3 regions of the Methylophilus sp. Leaf414 genome follow, and region 1 is predicted to be linked to each of the others. Evidence: predicted binding sites of a transcription regulator. Region 1 holds the regulator's gene; each other region holds the start of a gene.

What was found. The regulator sigma-54, encoded in region 1, starts transcription at its own class of promoters, with help from an activator protein. The targets are predictions, from matches to a motif close to TGGCACNNTTCCTGCT.
Region 2: the regulator sigma-54 is predicted to act here: its motif matches at 1,450-1,465, upstream of ASG24_RS09085 (glycogen/starch/alpha-glucan phosphorylase).
Region 3: the regulator sigma-54 is predicted to act here: its motif matches at 6,439-6,454, upstream of ssuD (FMNH2-dependent alkanesulfonate monooxygenase).

The regions. Positions count from the first base shown of each region.
Region 1 is NZ_LMQQ01000005.1:65,097-72,683, reverse strand. It holds gene lptA (lipopolysaccharide transport periplasmic protein LptA) at 1-572, shown strand, start outside; gene lptB (LPS export ABC transporter ATP-binding protein) at 584-1,330, shown strand; gene ASG24_RS12910 (RNA polymerase factor sigma-54) at 1,337-2,884, shown strand; gene tyrS (tyrosine--tRNA ligase) at 2,949-4,187, opposite strand; gene ASG24_RS12900 (anhydro-N-acetylmuramic acid kinase) at 4,317-5,444, shown strand; gene gltA (citrate synthase) at 5,619-6,908, shown strand; gene erpA (iron-sulfur cluster insertion protein ErpA) at 6,971-7,333, opposite strand; gene ASG24_RS12885 (polymer-forming cytoskeletal protein) at 7,386-7,587, opposite strand, start outside.
Region 2 is NZ_LMQQ01000003.1:449,554-457,140, reverse strand. It holds gene ASG24_RS09085 (glycogen/starch/alpha-glucan phosphorylase) at 1-1,389, opposite strand, end outside; gene ASG24_RS09080 (OmpP1/FadL family transporter) at 1,603-2,865, opposite strand; gene htpG (molecular chaperone HtpG) at 3,019-4,932, opposite strand; gene ASG24_RS09070 (hypothetical protein) at 5,189-5,821, shown strand; gene ASG24_RS14820 (hypothetical protein) at 6,016-6,714, opposite strand; gene ASG24_RS09060 (hypothetical protein) at 6,873-7,160, shown strand; gene ppx (exopolyphosphatase) at 7,179-7,587, shown strand, end outside.
Region 3 is NZ_LMQQ01000001.1:810,444-818,030, forward strand. It holds gene msuE (FMN reductase) at 2-574, opposite strand; gene ASG24_RS03995 (SfnB family sulfur acquisition oxidoreductase) at 1,029-2,282, shown strand; gene ribB (3,4-dihydroxy-2-butanone-4-phosphate synthase) at 2,381-3,091, opposite strand; gene ASG24_RS04005 (amidohydrolase family protein) at 3,105-3,965, opposite strand; gene ASG24_RS04010 (acyl-CoA dehydrogenase family protein) at 3,987-5,252, opposite strand; gene ssuD (FMNH2-dependent alkanesulfonate monooxygenase) at 5,262-6,395, opposite strand; gene ASG24_RS04020 (acyl-CoA dehydrogenase family protein) at 6,776-7,587, shown strand, end outside.

The DNA of each region.
Region 1 (7,587 bases):
GTGACCAGCCGATAGAGCTGGAAGCCGATACCGTCAGCGTCAACGATGCGAAAAAAATCAGCGTCTATACCGGTAATGTGATCCTGAACCAGGGTACTTTGCAAATCAAGGCCGACAAGATGATAGTACGTGAAGACCAGGATGGCTTCCAGCATAGCACTTGTACCGGCACTCCTAGCACGCCAACCACATTTAAACAGAAACGCACCGGCAAAAATGAGTGGATGCAAGGCAGTGGTCAGCGCATTGAATACAATGCCCGCATGGATAAAGTGCAACTGTATACCAATGCCTGGGTCAAACGTGGCGAAGACGTAGTGACGGGTGATTACATCAGTTATGACGCCAATGCCGAATATGCAGAAGTGATCGGTGGCACTAAAGCAAACCCGAATGGCACCGCCAACAGCCGCGTGAAAGCTACCATACAGCCAAAAAACAAAACAACCCCACCAGTGTTAGATAACAAATCTAATACCCAACAAGGGTTGCGGATGAATCGCTCGTTGCAGTTAAGGACTGAACCGGTACCCGATGCACCTGAAAACGGATCCAAGAAAGAATCACAGTAAAGACTGGCAATATGCAAACAACCGTTTCTCCAGACAACAGCCATTTGTGCGTCAGCCATTTAAAAAAAACCTATCAGGGCCGTACCGTCGTCAGAAACACCACGCTTGATTTGCACAGTGGTGAAGTGATCGGATTACTGGGTCCGAATGGTGCAGGCAAAACCACTAGCTTCTATATGATTGTTGGCCTGGTGGCATTGGATGACGGCCGTATCACCCTGGATGGTACCGATGTTAGCCACGCCCCCATGCATGAGCGTGCGCGTATGGGTCTGGCCTACCTGCCGCAGGAAGCCTCCATTTTTCGCAAGATGTCTGTGACCGATAATATTCTTTCGATACTGGAAACCCGTCCTTATACCGCTGAACAGCGTGAAGCCAAACTGGAATCATTGCTGGATCAGCTACATATCCAGCATATCCGCAATAGCCAGGCTGTCAGTTTGTCAGGGGGTGAGCGCCGCCGGGTTGAAATCGCGCGTTGCCTGGCAACTGACCCGAAGTTTATTCTGCTGGATGAGCCATTTGCCGGGATTGACCCGATTGCGGTGATCGAGATCCAGAAAATTATCCGTTACCTCAGCAGCCAGAATATAGGCATTTTAATCACAGATCATAACGTGCGTGAAACGCTGGATATATGCGACCGCGCTTATATCGTGAATGAAGGCGCCATCTTTGCCGCGGGTACGCCGGATGAAATCATCCAGAACGAAGGTGTACGTGAAGTATATCTGGGCAAAAACTTTAGGCTGTAATTTGTTATGAAGCAAAACCTGCAATTACGCATGTCGCAAAACCTGGCTCTGACGCCGCAGTTGCAGCAGTCTATCCGTCTGTTGCAATTGTCGACGCTGGAACTTAACCAGGAGCTGGAAGCCATCTTGCAGGAAAATCCTTTACTGGAAATGGCTGACAATGAAGAAGGCGAGTTTGAAGATAACACGCCCGAAGCACCGTTGCAGGCTCAGGCTGAAGTGGAAGATGCCAGTTCATTTGACGTTGCCATTCAACAGGATATTTCTTCGCCAGCCGATACTTTGCGTGAAGAATTACGGGATGACCTTAGCGGTAACGAAGGCGAATTACCCAACCTTAATGAAGAATTCACACCGCCGGAATTTGAAGATGATTATGGCGAATTTGGCAGTACCAGCAATTGGGACGAGGCAGGCCGCAACAATAATGACGATGAAGACGGCGATTTCTCCCGCCAGGATGCCAGCAGCATCAGCTTGCGTGAGCACCTCATAGACCAGATTCAGCTGGCGCATTTATCGCACCGTGATATGAGCCTGGTTAAACTGCTGCTCGACAGCATTAATGATGACGGCTATCTCGAACAGGATCTGCAGGAAGTCGTTGAAAACCTGCCGCTTGAACTTGAGGTAGATTTGCTCGAGCTGGAGACCGCACTCAAGCTGATCCAGAATCTTGATCCCATCGGCATAGGTGCACGCGATTTGCGTGAATGCCTGTTATTGCAACTTAATGCCTTGCCTGGGGATACGCCCTACCTGAAAACCGCCATTGCACTGGTCAAAGATCATCTGGCACTGCTTGCCAATAAAGATTTTGTGAAGCTGCGCAAACAATTGAGTTGCGATGAAACCTCACTCAAAGGCGCGCAACAGCTAATCCGCCAGCAAAACCCGAGGCCGGGTAGCGAATTTTCCAATTTCAGCCACGATCATTTTATCCAGCATGATGTGGTGGTCAAAAAGATTAAAGGTATTTGGGTAGCTACCCTGAATGATGGCGTGATCCCTAAATTGCGCATCAACCAGATGTATGCCGATATTCTTAAACGTAATCGTGAGAGTTCCGGCCAGTATCTGCAAAGCCAGATGCAAGAAGCCAAATGGATGATCAAGAATATCCAGCAACGATTCTCGACCATATTGCGCGTATCGCAAGCAATTGTGGATAGGCAGCGCAACTTTTTTGAGCACGGTGACATTGCCATGCGCCCGCTGGTATTACGTGAGATTGCCGAAGAACTCGAATTGCACGAAAGCACCATTTCCAGGGTAACTACGCATAAGTATATGCTCACACCACGCGGCGTTTATGAACTTAAATACTTCTTTGGCAGCTCAGTTGCGACAGATGCTGGTGGTTCCTGCTCGGCGACGGCGATCCGAGCACTGATCAAACAGATGGTCGCAGAAGAAAACGTCAAAAAACCATTGTCAGATAATCAGATTACCGACACCCTGGCACAACAGGGCATTGTGGTAGCGCGCCGGACCATTGCCAAATATCGTGAATCATTGAGCATTCCACCCGCCAATTTGCGTAAGTCACTTTAAAGCGTAATCTCTATATTCCAGAAAAAAGCCGCTAAAAAGCGGCCTTTTACTTTCAAGCAGTTAATTACTTAATGGTTATTTTGGCGAACTTGCGTTTGCCAACTTGGGCCACCACCACGCCTTTTTCCAATTGCTGATTTTTGTCTTCCACTTTTACGCTATCCAGTTTCACTCCACCTTGCTGAATGGCACGCATCGCTTCACTGGTGCTTTCTACCAGGCCAGCCAGTTTCAGTAACTGGCTGATACCAATACTCTCGCCTTCAATGGCCACTTCCACTTCCGGCACATCATCAGGGATGCCACCTTTGGCGCGCGTCTGGAAATCTGCCAGTGCTTTTTCTGCTGCTGCCTGTCCGTGGAATCGGGCTACGATTTCCTGCGCAAAACCTACCTTGATATTACGCGGGTTTTCGCCACCGGCAACTTGCGCTTTCCATTCGGCGATCGTTTCCAGTGAGGCAAAAGACAGTAAATCAATATAGCGCCACATCAGCGTGTCGGAGACAGACATGATTTTGGCAAAAATTAATTCGGGTGCCTCGCTGATACCAATATAGTTGCCCAGCGATTTGGACATTTTATTAACGCCATCAAGACCTTCCAGCAATGGCATCATCAGCACACACTGCTGCGCCATTCCCGCCTGCTTCTGCAACTCGCGACCCATCAGCAAATTAAATTTTTGATCGGTGCCGCCCAACTCCAGATCGGACTGCAAGGCGACAGAATCGTAGCCCTGCAACAACGGGTATAAAAACTCGTGAATCGCAATCGGCTGATTACCTTTGAAACGCTTGGAAAAATCATCACGCTCCAACATACGCGCCACAGTATGGCTGGCAGCCAGTTTAATCATGCCAGCTGCACCAAGCTCGCTCAACCATTTGGAGTTGAACACAATTTCGGTCTTAGCCGGATCCAGGATTTTGAATACTTGCTCTGAGTAAGTGTCCGCATTGATTTTGACCTGCTCTACTGTAAGCGGCGGGCGGGTAGTGCTTTTACCAGTAGGGTCACCTATCATGCCGGTGAAGTCACCAATCAGGAATAAGATCTGGTGACCAAGATCCTGCAACTGGCGCAATTTATTGATAAGTACCGTATGGCCTAAATGAAGATCAGGTGCGGTTGGGTCAAAACCTGCCTTGATGCGCAGTGGCTTGCCGGTTTTGAGCTTTTCAACCAACTCTTGCTCGATCAGCAATTCATCCGCACCGCGTTTGATAATAGCCAGTGCTTTGGCAATCGCGGGGGAAATTTCCGTGCTAATCGCCTCGACTGAAGGTTTTGAGTCTGTCATAAATACATTTCTGTCATGCTGTTAGCGAAGATACTTCTTAACAGCATGGTTTAAATTAAAGCGGCTATTTTAACGTAATCTGGTGCATTACTGTAGGCATATCCCGCGACGATGTTACTATGTGGGCCTATGATTTCACAGTCAGCAGTCCCCGATACGCGTTACTTTATTGGCATCATGTCAGGCACCAGCCTGGACGGTGTTGATGCGGCATTGGTCGCGCATACCGGTGATTGCTTTGAACAAGTTGACCAGGCATTTGTACCATATCCATCCGTAATCAAACAGGCATTGCTGGCGTTGCACCAACCTGCCATCAATGAACTGCATGATGCAGCACTGATGGCAAATAGTTTGGCCGAGCTCTACGCAGAGTCTGTATTAAAAATTTTGCAGCAAAGCCAATTGCCGGCATCAGCAATTACCGCGATTGGCTGCCACGGGCAAACCATACGCCATTGTCCAGACCTGCAAGATGGCCAGGCTTATACCTTACAACTAGGTAACCATGCCCGGCTGGCAGAACTCACGAATATCACAGTAATAGGTGATTTCCGCAGCCGGGATATGGCAGCAGGCGGTCAGGGCGCACCTTTGGTACCGGCCTTTCACCAGGCGGTGTTTGCGAGCCTTACTAAAAACCGCGCTATTATCAACATCGGCGGCATTGCCAACATCTCGTGGTTACCAGTGGATGGGCAAGTGACCGGATTCGATTCCGGCCCCGGCAATATGTTGCTCGATCAATGGACGCAACAACACACAGGTCAGTCCTTTGACGCCAATGGCACCTGGTCTGCCAGCGGACAGGTAAATAGTGTTTTATTAGAAGCCATGCTGGCTGAACCCTATCTGGCGCAGGCTGCACCAAAAAGTACAGGACGGGATTTGTTTAACCAACAGTGGCTGGCGCAACATTTAAACGTGGTTGATGACCGCCCGGAAAATATCGCGCGAACCTTACTGGAGCTTACAGCGCTTAGTATTGCCGATGCCATCAAACGCTTCTGCCCAGGCTTGGACGAAGCCTACGTCTGCGGTGGTGGTGCACACAATGGCTTGTTAATAGAGCGCTTATCAAGGTTGATGGGTTGCGTTATTGAACCCACCGACAAACTGGGTGTGGCGGTAGACTGGGTGGAAGCGGTGGCTTTTGCCTGGCTGGCGCAACGCTGTGTCGATGGCCTGACTAGCAACCTGCCAGCGGTCACCGGGGCACACGGTCTGCGTATCCTCGGCGCCATTTATCCCGCCTAATCTACTTTGCTTTCACGCATGCAGTGCAAATGCACCACCATTAGGGCTTAAACTGGTGCATGTTTTTATGGCATTTTCTGTGTTTTCACTGCCAATCTCCCGCTAAGTAGGTTTTTTTAAGAGTTGATTGCGTATAATTTAGCCTTAATCCCGTCTACCCATTTTGAGTATGTTATGGCAACCAAAGCGACCATTTCTTTTGATAACGACACCCCCGCAATAGAACTCCCGATCCTCAAAGGCTCGCTGGGCACCGATGTGATCGATATTCGCAGCCTGGGCAAACACGGTATTTTCACTTATGACCCGGGATTCATGTCCACGGCGGCTTGCGATTCTGGCATCACCTTTATTGATGGTGAAGAAGGCTTGCTGTATTACCGCGGCTACCCTATTGAAACCCTGGCTGAAAATTGCGACTTCCTGGAAATATCCCACCTGCTGTTACATGGCGAGCTGCCAAATGCCGCCCAGAGTGAAGAGTTCGTCAACGCGATCCGCAAAAACAGCATGCTGCACGACCAGATGAGCAATGTCTTCCGCGGCTTTAGGCGCGACGCTCACCCAATGGCCGTGATGATAGCCGTCGTCGGCGCGATGGCTGCTTTTTACCCTGACAACAATGATGTCAGCAACCCGGAGTCGCGCAAACGCGCGGCAATGCGCTTGCTGGCAAAAGTGCCGACCATTGCAGCATGGAGCTACAAATACAATATCGGCCAACCGTTTATGTACCCGAAAAACAACCTGGGTTACGCCGAGAATTTCATGCACATGATGTTCGCCACGCCCTGTGAAGAATACGTGCCTAACCCTATCCTGGCGCGCGCGTTCGAACGTATCCTGATCCTGCACGCAGATCACGAACAGAATGCTTCTACGTCTACAGTGCGTCTGGTCGGCTCCAGTGGAGCCAATCCATTCGCCTGTATCGCAGCCGGCATCGCCTCGCTGTGGGGCCCTTCACACGGCGGCGCCAACGAAGCCACACTGAACATGCTGGAAGAAATGGGTGACATCAGTCGTATCGGGGAGTTTATCAATCGCGCCAAAGATAAAACCGACAGCTTCCGCCTGATGGGGTTTGGCCACCGGATCTACCGCAACATGGATCCACGTGCTTCCATCATGCGCAAGACTTGCCATGAAGTACTGAATGAACTGGGTTTGCAGGATGACCCTATGTTCAAGCTGGCAATGGAGCTTGAGAAAATTGCATTGGAAGACGAATACTTCGTTTCACGCAAACTGTATCCGAATGTCGATTTTTACAGTGGTATCGTCATGCGCGCCATGGGCATCCCAAACTCCATGTTCACCGCCATTTTTGCGCTGGCACGTACGGCTGGCTGGATTTCGCAGTGGTGCGAGATGAATGCCGACCCGGAACAAAAAATCGGCCGCCCGCGTCAACTTTACGTCGGCGAAACGCGCCGCGAATTCGTACCATTGGATCAACGCTGATTTTAAATCTGTTGAAAAATAAAAAACGCCGGGATCCCGGCGTTTTTTGTGCACTGAGTAGGTTAAACCGAGAAAGAGCTACCGCAACCACAAGTCGTTGTGGCATTTGGGTTACGAATCACAAACTGGGACCCTTGCAGGCTATCGGTATAATCAATTTCCGCCCCTGCCAGATACTGCAGGCTCATCGGGTCAATCAATAAAGTAACACCATCTTTATCCACTTGCGTGTCGTCATCGTTCACCTCTTCTTCAAAGGTAAAGCCGTATTGAAAGCCGGAGCAACCGCCACCACTTACAAATACGCGTAACTTGAGGTCGGGCGTGCCTTCCTCATCAATCAGTTCTTTCACCTTTTTGGCGGCATTATCGGTAAATACCAATGGGGTTGGCATTTCAATATCAATCATAGCTTCTGCGGTCATCATAGACTCCTGTCAAACTCTCAAACTCAATATGGCGGCGAAATTAAATATTTCAAGTTAATTCTGGTACAGCCACTTCGGGTGGTTGTTCTCCGAGGTAAATCAACTTGCCTTCAATCACTGCGCCGGTATGCATTTCCAGTGACTTGTAGTACAAATCACCCACTATCCGTGCCTTGCTTTGCAATTCTATAAATACTGAGGATTTCACCGGCCCGCGGATAATCCCGTTCAACACAATCTTGGAAGCCTCT
Region 2 (7,587 bases), on a different contig from region 1:
CAATAACTCGCTATGTAACGCAGCGACCCCGTTTACAGTATGACTGCCGACCACGGCCAAATGCGCCATGCGTACACGGCGGCCATTACCCTCATCAATAATAGAAACACGGCTCAGCAAATCACTGTCGCCAGGGAAATGCTGGTTCACCATTTGCAGGAAGCGATGGTTGATTTCGTAAATGATTTCCAGGTGTCGTGGCAACAGGGATGAAAACAAATCCACTGACCAGGTTTCCAGTGCTTCCGGCATCAGGGTATGGTTGGTGTAGGCGAAGATCTGAGTGACCAGATTCCATGCTTTTTCCCATGGCAGATGATAAAGATCTATCAGTTGATACATCATTTCAGCGACGGCAATCGCAGGATGTGTATCGTTTAACTGGATAGCGACCTTTTGCGGCAAGGTTTCCCAATCGGGATTGTGCGTGATAAACCGGTGCAGGATATCTTGCGTAGAGGCCGATACAAAAAAGTATTGCTGTTTTAAACGTAATTCTTTACCAGATTCAGACGCATCATTCGGATATAGAACCTGGGAAATGGTCTCCGCCCCATGACGGCCTTCGACAGATTTATCGTAGTTACCCTGATTAAACGATGTCAGGTCAAACTCTTTAGCGGCTTTGGCAGACCACAAGCGCAGGTTATTGACCGTTTGCGTGCCATAACCCGGTACTGGGACATCATAAGGCATGGCCACTACGCTGGCAGTGTCTATCCAGTGGCGCTCATTACCCCGCTCTGTATGCACCTGCACTACACGGCCATAAAATTTCACTTCGCAAGTGTGCTCAGGACGCTGAACCTCCCAGATATTCTGGTAGCGCAACCAGTTGTCAGGGTTTTCTACCTGCTGGCCGCCTTCGATACTTTGCCTGAACATGCCATAGTCATAACGGATGCCGTAACCGGTGGCGGGGATATCCATGGTTGCCATTGAATCGACAAAACAAGCAGCCAGCCTGCCCAAGCCGCCATTACCCAGTGCAGCATCCGGTTCCATTTCGGCCACGCCTTCCATTTGCTGGCCGATTTCCTGCAAACCTTCGCTTAATTTCGGTGCAACGCCCAGATTCAGTGCCGCATTCGAGAGCATGCGGCCGATCAGAAACTCTAGAGAAAGATAATAAACACGTTTGGTATTCGCATCTCTGTAGGCATCGCGGGTTGTCACCCAGCGGCTCATCAGGTGATCACGTACAGTAAAGGCGGCAGTTTGATACCAGTCACGGGTCGTAGCCCAGGAGTCAGATTTACCCAGGGAAAAGGTCAGGTGGTTGCGTAATGCCTGTGGAATCGGTAATTGTTCATTCAAAAATTGTTCAGCGTTATGGATAGTTTCTTTTTTATCGGTCTTGCTACGTGTGGATTTGGCATTGGTGGCCATGCATCTTCCCCTAGAATATTCAATAACGGATGTGACTGTGAAGATTGTCTACATTTAAAAAGCAAAAAACAAGCCTGTCAGCGGCTGTTACGCTATATGACAAAAAGCCACGGCGAAAGGTGCCATGGCTTTTATTATAAATTACGATAAATGTAATTTTGATGACTATCGTGCTTACGCTAGTTTTGTCATACAAAAATCAAAGACTCACTCCTAAAGCGACCAACCGTAAGCAACCCCTAGAGAGTTCTGGTTCATGCGGACGTCCGCTTCTCCACCGCCAAATGGCACGGCAGGGATAGAGTTATTGCCGCGCACTTTATTTTCAAAGGCATGCGCGAAAAAGAAAGAAAGCTCGGACTTATTCGGCAAGGTATAGGTGGCTCCTAAAGTAAGGTGATCCTGAACCACGGCTGGCGCAAGAATATTAAACAAGGTTTCGCTACTGCGCACCGGTTGTGAACTGTGGTTGTAGCCTGCGCGTAATGTCAACGAGTCACTGTAGGCATACTGCGCACCTACCTTAAGAACTGTCACATCCCGCCAGCCAAAACCAGGGCCGCTGGATGAGCCTAATCGGGAAGCAAGGTTACTTAGTGACAAATTACCGATCGCATTCACATCAGAATATAAGATTCGCTGCGCATCTGCTGCCAGTGTCAGTGCAGGCGTGGTTTTGATGGCAATCCCGATACCGTAGTTTGCAGGGATATCAATATCACCACCTTCCGCAAACAAGCCTTTATATTTGTCAAACTTGCTGGCATAGGTTTTTGTTTGATAAGTGGCACCTAAAGTCACCGCATCACTTACTTGCCCAACCCAGCCGAACCGCAAGCCGGCGCCGTAAGAGTTGTCATGTCCGTTATTGGTGACATTGCTCGGCGAGGTGCTTGAAAGCGCATTATCAAAGTTCTGTAAGCCCTTCGCCTCAAACCGCTGGTAAGCCAGATTCAGGGACAAGCCTAATACATGTTGCTTATTGATGCGCCAGGTCGCGGTTGGTGCAACGACCACTTGCAGGTAATCAATCCCGGTGCGGCTACCTGTGTTATTGAAATAAGGGATACCATCTTTATAGTCGGTATTCATGCCGCCATTACCATAAACGCTCACGCCCAGCGTGGTGCGGTCATTAATCACCCGGTTATAACCAAACTCCGGGATAAAAAAATGCTCGGTATCGTTACCATCGTAACGTCCATCCAGCGCGCCGCTACCACCGGCGGTGTTGGACAGACGGACATCGCGGTCAGGTTTAAACCAGGTAACGCCAAAATCAATACGGTCACCGACGATGCCTAAGCCTGCAGGGTTTGTTGCCGCTGCCAGCGCATCTTGCGGCAGCGCAATACCGACACCACCCAATCCCAGGCCCTTTACCCCATAGCCATGGGCAAAATAACCATCAGTCGCATATACATGCCCTGCCATAATGGAAAGTAGCCATGGTAATAATTTAACGGTGTTACGCATTTTCAGCCCCTTAGCGATAGTTGAGGCTTATTAATCTACCAATCTTATTAAATAGCTAAAAATAATTTTGAATTATATTGTTATAACTTTAAAAAATATAAAGCCCGCATCTGCGGGCTTTATATCTGACGCTGATTCGGACTGACCGAATGATTACAGAATCAGGCTGTTCATACGTTTCACAAAACTGGCAGGGTCTTCCAGCTGACCACCTTCTGCCAGCAATGCCTGATCAAACAACACATGTGCGTAATCGGCAAAACGGGCATCATCGGTTTCTGCTTTCAGTTTTTCCACCAACCGATGCGCGGGGTTCACTTCCAGGATAGGCTTGCTTTCAGGCGCCTGCTGGCCGGCTGCTTTCAAGATACGTGCAAGGTTACCCGAAAGATCATGCTCGCCTGCAACCAGGCATGCTGGTGAATCTGTAAGGCGATGCGTCACCTTAACTTCTTTGACTGCCTCACCAAGCGCGGTCTTGATGCGCTCCACCAGGTCTTTGGCATTTTCCTCCACCTGTTTCTGCGCTTCCTTGTCTGCCTCATCTTCCAGCTTGCCGAGGTCCAGATCACCTTTGGCAATCGATTGCAGTTTTTTGCCTTCAAACTCTGTCAGGCTACCAAGCAACCATTCATCTACCTTGTCTGACATCAGTAATACTTCAATGCCTTTCTTGCGGAAGATTTCCAAATGAGGCGAATTCTTCGCGGCAGCAAAAGTATCGGCTGTGATGTAATAAATCGCTTCCTGCTCAGGCTTCATACGGCCGATGTAATCTTTCAGTGATACATTCTGTATTTCGTTATCGGTATGCGTGGAAGCAAAACGCAGCAGACCGGCAATTTTTTCTTTATTGGCAAAATCTTCGCCAGGACCTTCTTTCAATACGCGGCCAAACTCACTCCAGAACTTGCTGTAATCTTCAGGCTTGTTTTCCGCCAGGTCTTCCAGCAAGCTCAACACTTTTTTCACTGAGCCATTTTTAATCGCTTCCACATCACGGCTGTCCTGCAGGATTTCACGCGATACATTTAATGGCAGATCGGCAGAGTCAATCACACCGCGCACAAACCGCAGGTATTGCGGCATCAGTTTTTCTGCATCTTCCATGATGAATACGCGTTTCACATACAGCTTGATGCCTTGGCGACGCTCGCGGTCATACAAATCAAACGGCGCCTTGCCCGGAACGTACAACAGAGATATATATTCCTGCTTGCCTTCTACACGGCTGTGGGTATAGGCCAGCGGGCTCTCATAATCATGAGAAACGTGTTTGTAAAACTCGTTATATTCCTCCTCAGTGATGTCACTCTTGCTGCGCGCCCACAAAGCAGATGCCTTGTTAATCGTTTCATCCTCATCAGTTGTCACCATCTGACCGCCTTCGCCATTCTCGCCATCTTTCCATTCGGATTTTTTCATCACGATAGGCAAGGTGATATGGTCAGAATATTTGCGGATGATGGTTTTCAGTTTCCAGTCATTCAGGAACTCGTCTTCGCCTTCACGCAGGTGCAGGATGACCTCGGTACCGCGCCCGGCTTTTTCCGTTGTTTCAATCGTGAAATCGCCTTCACCGCCTGATTCCCATTTGATGGCTTCCGTCTCGCCGGCGCGGCGTGTAATCAGTGTGACTTTGTCTGCAATGATAAAACTGGAATAGAAACCGACACCAAACTGGCCAATCAGGTTGGCGTCCTTGGCCTGGTCGCCGGTCAGGTTCTGGAAGAATTCCTTGGTGCCGGATTTGGCAATGGTACCAATGTTATTAATCACTTCTTCGCGGCGCATACCAATACCATTGTCAGAAATGGTCAGGGTGCGTGCGTCTTTATCAAAAGAGACATTGATCTTCAACTCACTGTCATTTTCGTACAGGCTGCCATTCGAGATTGCCTCAAAGCGCAATTTATCTGCTGCATCAGAGGCATTAGAAATTAATTCACGCAATACGATTTCTTTGTTGCTATACAGTGAATGAATCATCAACTGCAGTAATTGTTTGACCTCGGCCTGAAAGCCCATGGTTTGTTTAGATGGCGATTCTGCTGTCGCTGTCGTCATAACGATTTCTCCAAATAACAGGGTTACACGAAAATTTTGTGATTAGATGGGGAAAAGAAAACCGTTTTTCAAGAGGGGATAATGACGGATGAATTAAATCAGAGATCCAACCCACGATTACAACATAGATTTACTCTCACCATTCAGTGGCTAAAACGGCAGTTCATGATGTTGCTTGCCTATTTAAAGCGTTTTTCTCAGCACGCTTCTTGCTAGCTTTTTATTGAAAAGGCTTTGTAAATAGAAGGAGTGGATCATGAATATTTTTCACACTTTAATCGAGCAAATGCAGGTCATGCAATTGCCCTTAACCGCAGTCACACTCACTGCGGTGCCGCGTGCGGATACCCCGCTGTTGCTGATGTTACATTGGCACGGCTTCCGCAAACAGCCGATGGAGGCTTTGCCCCTGCTCAAACCAATGCTGCAACCGGTGCCAGGCTCGGCCTTGCAGATCAATGATCGCTGGCGTCAGCCGGAAGTGGTAGAAGAAGCGGTGCTGGATGCTGCATGGCAATTGGGCGCATGGGATGTGCAGCGCGAAGAACACCGTGCATGCACTTATATTGGTGCAAGTGACCAGGAAGCTTTGGCCTGCAAGCAGGCATTTGGCAAATATGATGAAGAACTTGAAGAAGATTTACTGATAAGTGAAGCGCCAGATCGCGATGAAATGTTGCAACTTGGTGCCAAAGTTGGGTATATCCGATGGCAGTTCAGGCCGGTGAATGGTGGGGTTTGGCAATCGACGGCAGAGGATGACACATTGCTGGAAGATGGCAGCAGGATTCCGCCGTGCCCGATCAGACCATTGGCGTTGAAGGGTGGGAAGATGAGCAGGACTGCTTTTAGGCTAGGGCAGATTAATCGGATTATTCTTTTGAAATAGTTTTATTGAGATAGTGTCGAAAAAAAGGATTGTGAACTTATGTGGCATTTTATTTCGCCTCTCAGCGAAAAGGAATGGTGATTATCTGAAGAAATACTGACTTGAATTTCAGAGTAAAGCGACTATTTCCAAACTAAACATAACTCTTGCCTGGATTCTGACCTCTGCCAGAATGACAACCTAAAAATAAATGCCTATGGTGTCCATCTCAACCCAATCGACAACCACTGACTCTCACTATTTCCATTCACCTGCTGCCCAATCGTTCCATCAATCTGGAACACCTCCGGCACCAGCGAATACCTTACCCCCAACTGATAAAACGGATTCTGCGAATTGTCACCAAACACTTCCGCAATGCCTTTAAATGCGCCACCCAGCTTAAACTCTGCCCCCAAGCCCATGCTGGCTTTAAGTTCCGAAGCCTGCTTGTCCCGCAACATCCCCATATTCAGGTGCACGATCACATCATCATCGTGCAGCGAAAAAGATACCGGCACATAAAAATAAGTATTACCCAGTTGATTGGGGCCAGGCTGGATATCTGTGTGCTTGACATGGCCTGCCGCAAATCCTGCACCCCAGCCATTAGTCTCTAGTGGTTTGAATAAGGTTTTGAATTGTATTATCCAGTCTTCGGTGCGGTAGTTTTCATCCTGATTACGATAAACGCCGCCACCAAAAGTGATTTCTAAGTTTTCGCCCAGGTTACATGCTGGTAACGCCCACGCTTCACGCCCTCCTTCATAGGAACGCATCCAGGTTTCAAGTTGGCAGCTATGGGCATTGGTCAGGCGCGCGTCATCGGTGACTAGCGGGCGTGCAGCATAACCACTGTGCGGCAAACACAGCGCTAATATCAGGCTTATATAGAGGAGGAAAGATTTATGCATTTTTTGTTTTTATTTTATTTTCAAGCCGTGACAGTTTGATGAAACCGCCTTTTTTCATGCATGTGTTTTCATATTCGTTATGCGTCACATTAGTTTCACTGGCCTATGCCAATATAACAATTTATACTGTTTGCAAGACTTGTCTACCGAGACAAATCATGACGGAGGCAATGATGGCGAATATTGAGGTGACCGAAACCAGTCCACACTCTTTTTCAGTGACCGTTCATGGGGCACAAGTCACTACACATCAAGTCAGCGTTAAACCCGATTATGCAAAACAGCTATTAAGCACGCCGAATACTATCACCGAACTGGTAGCGGCTTCGTTCAATTTTTTACTCGACCGCGAATCGAATACCAGTATTCTGAGAAGTTTTGATTTAAGTGTGATTGAACGTTATTTTCCTGAGTATCCCAAGGTCATTTCCCGTTATCTAAAGTAATTTCTTCAGTGGTATCGCATGCTAAACATTACCCAAGACACCCAACTCGCAGCTGTAGACCTGGGCTCCAACAGTTTCCGGCTTGAAATTGGCCGGGTGGTCGACGGGCAGATTCTGCGCGTGGATTATTTAAAAGAGGCCGTTCGCCAGGGAGGTGATCTTGATGAAGATCGTAACCTCAAGCCTGAAGGCATAGAGCGCGGACTGAAATGCCTGGCCCGGTTTGGTGAGCGTTTAAAGGGCTTTCCTGCTGAACAGGTGCGCGCTGTAGCGACACAAACCCTGAGGGAAGCAACTAACAGTGCTGAATTCATCAAGCAAGCGCAGAAAGTGTTGGGTTACCCGATTGAGATTATTTCAGGGGTGGAAGAAGCACGCCTGATCTACCAGGGTGTCAGCCGCATGCTGCCGCAGTCGGATGAAAAAC
Region 3 (7,587 bases), on a different contig from region 1:
GTCAAACCGCTTGCAGGCTGGCAGCCTTCACAAGTTCACGATGTGTTAATAATGGCAATGCCCGCTCTATCGCCAGCTCGATACGGGCTTTCACGGTTTCACTTTTCACTTTGTAGTTTTCAAAGTCGCCCTCGGTGGCGTATACGCCAATAGGCAAGGTCAATGCCTGGAAAAAGCTGAATAGCGGCCTCAGCTCATGGTCGATAATCAGGGCATGGCGCTCACTGCCGCCGGTCGCTGCCAGCAATACCGGCACATCAATCAATGCTTCGTAATTGACCAGGTCAAACAGGTGTTTGAACAAACCAGTGTAAGACGCGCGGTAAACCGGCGTTGCCACAATCAGCAGATCAGCGGTTTCAATCGCTTCAATATCTTTCTGCACTTTCGCAGGCAGCTGTTTAGGGTCAAATGAAGACACCAGGCTGCTGCCGATTTCGCTCAACTCAATAGAATGCAGTTCAATCGGAATATGCTGGCCCAGCTGCTGGGTCAAGGCTTCTACGAGGGCGGCAGTGCGTGAAGGTAATTTATAGCTGCCTGATACAGCAGTAACTCTTAATGGACGACTCATGTGTGGCTCCTAAACTTTGGTTGCCGGCGCCAATTTGATGTGTTCAATATCGGTGAGCCAGCTCCCTGTAGATATAGCAGCAACCATGCCAAGAGTATTTTTTTTATATATTTCAATGACTTATGAAAATTAAGCGCCATTTAACCATGTTGAAATTTAGCTATATATGCTGATGCACTGCTGATATAGCAGCAGCTAAAACAGAAATACAGCACCTGACTCACGCTTTACCAGCTAAAAACTAGCTATTAGGTGCTGATTAATCAGCACCCATTCAGCAGAAAGCTGTTTCTAAAGCGCTCAACGTCATCACGAAATTAAATAAAACATTTAAATTCAATTACTTATCTATTGGCATGCTAAATGCAATAGCTACACCGACGCGCAGCGCTATTTAAGAACTAAATGACTGCGCTTTTAAATCTCCCTTATTTTTAGTTAGAAGGATTCAAATATGACTGCACATGCAAGCAACCTTGCGCATTTGCCAGAGAGCCTGAACCAGGCGCACGAACATCGCGGCAGGGATGCCGCCCATATTATTAAAAGTGATGCCGAAGCCATCGCGGTTGCACATCAGGTAGCCACTGAAATCGCCAAAGAGGCTTCCATCCGCGACAAGGAAAGACGCTTGCCGCGCAAAGAGCTGGATTTATTCTCCAGCAGCGGCTTGTGGGGCATTACCGTGCCTAAGGAATATGGCGGCGCAGGAGTTTCTAATAAAACCCTGGCAGAAGTGATTGCAATAGTGGCAGAGGCTGACCCCAGCATAGGCCAGATCCCGCAAAACCATTTGTATATGGTGGAAGGTTTGCGCCTGGATGGCACGGATTTCCAGAAGCGCTACTTTTTTGACCTGGTGCTGCAAGGCGTACGCTTTGGCAATGCCTTTTCTGAAGTCGGCACCAAAAGCGTCAATGATGTGAAAACCAGGCTGACACCCGCCAACAGCGGCTACTTCCTGAATGGCAAAAAATTCTATTCCTCAGGCGCGTTGCTGGCGGATTGGGTGCCAGTGGTGGCCAAAGACGAAAACGACAATACCGTGGTGGCGTTCGTCCCGGCTGGCGCTGAAGGCCTGACCATTATTGATGACTGGTCCAGTTTCGGCCAGCGCACTACTGCGAGCGGCACCACCATCCTGGACAATATTTTTGTGCCTAGCGAACATGTAGTGCCGCATCACCTGGCGTTTGACCGTCCTACGGCCATGGGTCCGGTGGCACAAATCATCCAGGCAGCGGTAGATACAGGCATTGCACGTGCAGCATTTAAGGACACACTGCATTTCGTGCGCAATTACACCCGTCCATGGATAGATACCGAGCTGGAACATGGTTATGAAGATCCGCACACGATCAAGGATATCGGCGACCTGCAAATCCGTATCCATGCTACGGACGCATTATTGGCCCGTGCAGGTGAATACATCGATGAAGCGCAACGCAACCCGAATGAAGAAACTGTCGCGGAAGCTTCGATTGCAGTGGCTGAAGCCAAGGTGCTGAGTACTGAAACCGCTTTGCTGGCAGGTAGCAAGCTGTTTGAACTGGCTGGCACGCGCTCCACACTCGGTGAGTACAACCTGGACAGGCACTGGCGCAACGCACGTACGCATACACTGCATGACCCGGTACGCTGGAAATACCATGCAGTGGGCAATTACAGCCTGAACAAGGTGAAGCCACCGCGCCATCCATGGATTTGATTCAAGAATTCAGCTAAAAATAAAGCCCTCGATTGAGGGCTTTATTTTATATAGCTACCTGAAAAGCACAGCGTTTTTTCAGTTACCGCCAGGCATTTTTAAATATAGCTGATTGCGGAATCCAGCAGTTTATTCTGCAAACGGCTAGGCGCCGGACGTTCGCTTTGATAAGGGAAAGTTTGCTCCAGGTCCTGCTCACGGTACGTAATCAGTTCAGCAATGGTGATGATTTTCAAACCATGCTTTTTAGCGAATAACAGCAGGTCCGGTCGCCTTGCCATGCTGCCATCGTCATTGACGATTTCGCACAACACACCGACAGGGCTGAGGCCTGCCATCCGTGCTAAATCATAAGCGGCTTCGGTATGCCCCGGGCGTTCAAGCACACCACCTAACCGCGCCCGTAACGGGAATATATGGCCAGGCCTATGAAACTCGTTTGCCTGGCTGTTAGTGTTGGCCAATGCCCTTAACGTTAAGGCTCTGTCCGCAGCAGAAATGCCGCTGGTGGTGCCGTATTTATAATCCACACTGACCGTAAAAGCAGTCCTGAACGGGTCTGCATTTTGAGCCACCATCTGTGGCAGTGCCAGCGCATTCAGTCGCTCTTCACCAAGGGCGACGCACACCAGGCCACTGCTATGCCTTACCAAAAACGCCATTTGTTCAGTCGTGATCTTCTCCGCAGCGATGATTAAATCACCTTCATTTTCGCGGTCAGTGTCATCCACCACAATCACAAACTCGCCATTGGCGATAGCCTCAATCGCTTGGCTGACAGCATCAAACTTTTCCAGATTATTTTGCATTTAAAACACTTCCTTATTCTTTTTCGCCCAGATTTAATAATCCGGCTGCGTTGCGGTAAAACACTTTATCCAACACTTCGTCCTTGAAACCCAGTTGGATAAAATCATCAATAGTTTGCTGCATGGGCCGGAAAGGATACGAGGTACCAAACAACAGCTGGTCACCCAAAAACTTGTTGGCTGCCTGCACATAGAGCTCAGCACCCGGCTGGAAGATATACATATCAGGTACCAGGTATAAGTTGGGGTAGCGGAAAGCCGCACCAACGATTTCGTTCACAAACGGGTAATAGCCGTGAAAGCAAATGATATTTAAATCCGGGTATTTCCTGGCTAGCCGCGCGACCGCATTCGGGTGCGCATAATCCAGGTCTGGCGTGGTTGGTCCGGACATCACGCACACCGGCACCTTGTGGCGTTGGCACGCCTGATAAACCGGATCAAATATCGGGTCATCTACATAACGTGCAGGCTTGCCGAAACCAGGTTCGATGTTGATGGCTTTGAACTTATGGTCATTGATAGCCTGATCAATCGCTGCCAGCGCACTCTCCACACCGCGGGTTTCGATATCCACCGAACCCAATCCCACCAGCTTAGGGCTGTGTCTTACCAACTGAGCGACCTGATTATCATCTATCGTCAGATCTGGTGTTTCACGGCCGACTACCACAGCGTAATCAATCCCAGCCTCATCAATTTCCTGCAGGTACCCTTCAACCGTGTAAGAGCGGCGGAAATGTTCAGGCTCCAGCGAACCCACCCGCTGATTAAGCCACTTTGCTGTTTCGTATGAAGGCGTGTTGGGAGTTGCGCCAAAGAAGTCATGCAAAAATGCAGGACGGTTGCGCATATCAATTATTTTTTGTTTCATGAAATCAATTCAATCAAGAGTTTAAGCGTAGAAACTTGGGGTTGGATAATTGCCATTCAGTGCCCAATCCCCCAGGTCTTTCAGTTTGTAATCCACCGGGTCGTGTAAGGTGTATACCCGCAAGTTGCGCCAGTACCTGTCCATGCGCAGTTTGGCGGTGGTGGCCCTGGCACCTGCAACCTCGAATATGCGCGTCGTCACATCCAGACCGGATTTTGTCGCATTCACCTTGGCGGAAAACACCGCCAGCGCCAGTTCACCCCTGGTTTTTTCGTCCAGGGAAAGGTCTTTTTCCCAGGACAGGTCAAGCAAAGTGGCTGCGTGGTCAGCAAGGATGGCCGAGGCATGCAGACCGGCCCAGAATTCGCCGTAATGCAGCAGCGTAAACGGGTCCTGATGTATGGTTTGCGCCAGCGAGCCAGACCAGACGCGGCTGTTGCTGCTGGTGTACTTGACACCTTCTTCCAACGCGCCTTCGGCAATGCCAATGTAGATATTGGTGAATATCAATTGCGCGACCAGCGAGCGCAGGCTGGCAAAAGAAGAACTCAGCGGACCCGGATCAATCAGTAACTCGCCATCTTCGACCAATAGCTGCTCAAACTCTGCACTTCCGCTGTCGGTCTGGCGCTGGCCGATATTGTCCCAATCGCCTTTCAGGTGTATGCCCTTGCGCTGGGTAGGTACCGCCGCGACCAGGAACTTGCCGGTATTTTCCTCAATGGCGGAAACAATCATGTAGTCCGAATCCATAGAGCCCGAGCAAAAACTTTTCTGGCCGGTGAATTCATAACCACCGGAAATCTTGCGTGCTATGGTGCGGTTATCCAGCGGGTTGAGTGCATTTCCCCACCAGAGGTTATGACTGGCGGTTAACCGGTAATAGTGCTGCCATTGCGTGTCACTGGCGTACAGGCGGATAGAAGTCAGCATCAAAAACTGGAAGGCAAATACCTGGGCGATGGAACTGTCGACGCGGGCGATCTGGCGGATGATGGTGTAGATTTCCTGCCAATTACCTCCCAGGCCGCCATAGGTTTGCGGGATGAGTAATTTCAATAACCCGCTATCGCGAACCGCCTGCCTTTGCTCGTAAGGCGTGCCACCTGCCGCATCGCGCTCTACCGCTGTTTTGGCTAAATAGGCGACCAGTTGCTGCGTGACCTGCTGCGGGTCGCCACTGAACGAGATGCCATGCTGATTAAATGTGTCGTTCTTTAATGTACCGCCGTTCAATGCTATTTCTTTGGATTCATCTTTTTGGCGGGCGTTAACTGCAAGTGTCATTACTTTCCCCTACGCCGCATGTTTAACCGGTCTGGCCGCGCCAAAGGGCCCGGTCATGTTGGTGTTGATACTCACCTCGGCTTCTACCCTGGGCTGCACCGGCAATAGCGGAAACAACAACTCGGCGACGCGGTAAGATTCTTCCAGATGCGGATAGCCGGAGAAGATAAAGTAATCAATCCCTAGCGATTGATACTCTTTGATCCTGTCAGCCACTTCCTGTGGGTTACCCACCAGCGCTGTGCCCGCGCCGCCGCGCACCAAACCTACCCCTGCCCACAAATTGGGAGACACTTCCAGCTTGTCACGCCGACCCTGATGTAATTCGGTCATTTTCTTTTGCGCGACTGAATCAAAATTCGCAACTGCTGCCTGTGCAGCAGCAATCGTGTCATCGGTCACATGCGAGATTAAATCCTCGGCTGCCGCCCAGGCTTGCTCACTGGTTTCGCGCACAATCACATGCAGGCGGATACCGAATCGGATACTGCGCCCCTGCTGTGCCGCCGCCTCGCGAATCACGCGGATTTTTTCCGCTACCGCTGCCGGTGGCTCGCCCCAGGTCAAATGCACATCTACATGCTTGCTGCTCAGTGCAATGGCTGCTTCAGAAGCACCACCGATAAATAATGGCGGATAAGGCTTTTGCAGGCTGCCAGTGGGCAGGCTGGCACCTTTGACGCGCAAGTAATCGCCTTCAAAATCAACCACTTCTTCTGCCAGTACTGCACGCCAGATAGATAAAAATTCTTCCGCTTCTGCATAGCGCTCGTCATGGGCGAGAAAGCTGCCTTCCGCCTGCTGCTCTGCCGGGTCGCCACCAGCCACCACATTGATCAGCAAACGGCCACCGGAAATGCGGTCCAGGGTGGAGGCCATCCTGGCGGACACCACTGGAGATATAAATCCAGGACGCGTGGCGACTAAAAATTTGAGTTGTTTGGTTTCATTGATCAGGGCAGAAGAAATCACCCAGGCGTCTTCGCAGGAACGGCCGGACGGAACCAGTACGCCACCAAAGCCCAGCCTGTCGGCTGCCTGTGCAATTTGTTTTAAATAAGAGAATGTTGCCGGCCTGGCACCCTTGCTGGTGCCTAGGTAACGCTGGTCCCCATGTGTGGGTAAAAACCAGAAAATTTCCATAATAGTGCTTTCCTTCACTCGTGCTACAGATTGAGTGAACAACTGCAAAGAGCATGCCATAAATAAAAATCAATCAATTCAGTCACTTAAATGATAGAAATTCAATGTTGCTGGATAAGCAGCACAATTAACCGGGGTGCTGCTGTATCAGCAGCACAGTTGCTGATACAGCAGCAGATGTGGTTTTAATAAGAAATATAGAGTTATTTGATTGCCACAACCTCAACCTATCTATAAATAAATAAGCTATTGTTTTATATATACTTATTGCCAATATCAAGACACTATTAAAGCTGCGGCATGCTGAAAATCAGCACTCAATTGAGTTGGCACAAATCCTGCTGAATATTCCAGCATAAGCAATAAGCTGGATATAACTTTTGAATATAAATCAATTTGCCCTCATACCCACAGTGCACCTGAGTGATGGGTTGGAACCTTTGGCGGTAGCGAGACTATTGGCTGATTCATTTGCACTGACCGCAGTGGAGCGTGATCATCGCGGTGGCACACCAAAATTTGAACGTGATGCGTTGCGCAACAGTGGCCTGCTGTCGTTAATCATTCCACAGCAATATGGTGGCTATGGTGCCAACTGGCAGGAAACCTTGCTGGTAGTACGTGAGTTTGCCAAGGTGGATAGTTCGATTGCGCATGTGTATGGCTTTCAACACCTGATGCTGGCAACTGTGCGCCTGTTTTCGCGGCCTGACCAATGGGAACGCTGGTTTGAGCAAACGGCACAACTGGACTGGTTCTGGGGTAATGCGCTCAACCCTTTAGATGACAGGACGATTTCGAAATCGTACGCGCACTGGCATGAGTTTTCCGGCAAGAAAAGTTTTTGTTCCGGCGCGCTGGATTCGGAAATGCTGATTGCATCGGCAATCAGGAAAACAGATGGCGAATTGGTGATTGCGGCTATTCCCACGTTGCGGACGGGTATTACTATCATGGATGACTGGGACAATATCGGCCAGCGCCAAACTGATAGCGGCACCGTGAATTTCGAGAAAGTACGTGTTGAAGAAAACGAACTGCTGACCGAGCCGGGGCCACTCAGCAACCCTTTTGCATGTTTAAGGCCGCTGATCGCGCAATTGATCCTGACCAATATTTACCTGGGCATTGCAGAAGGCGCTTTTAATGATGCGCAAAACTACACCTTGCACGAAGCCAGGCCATGGAAGAA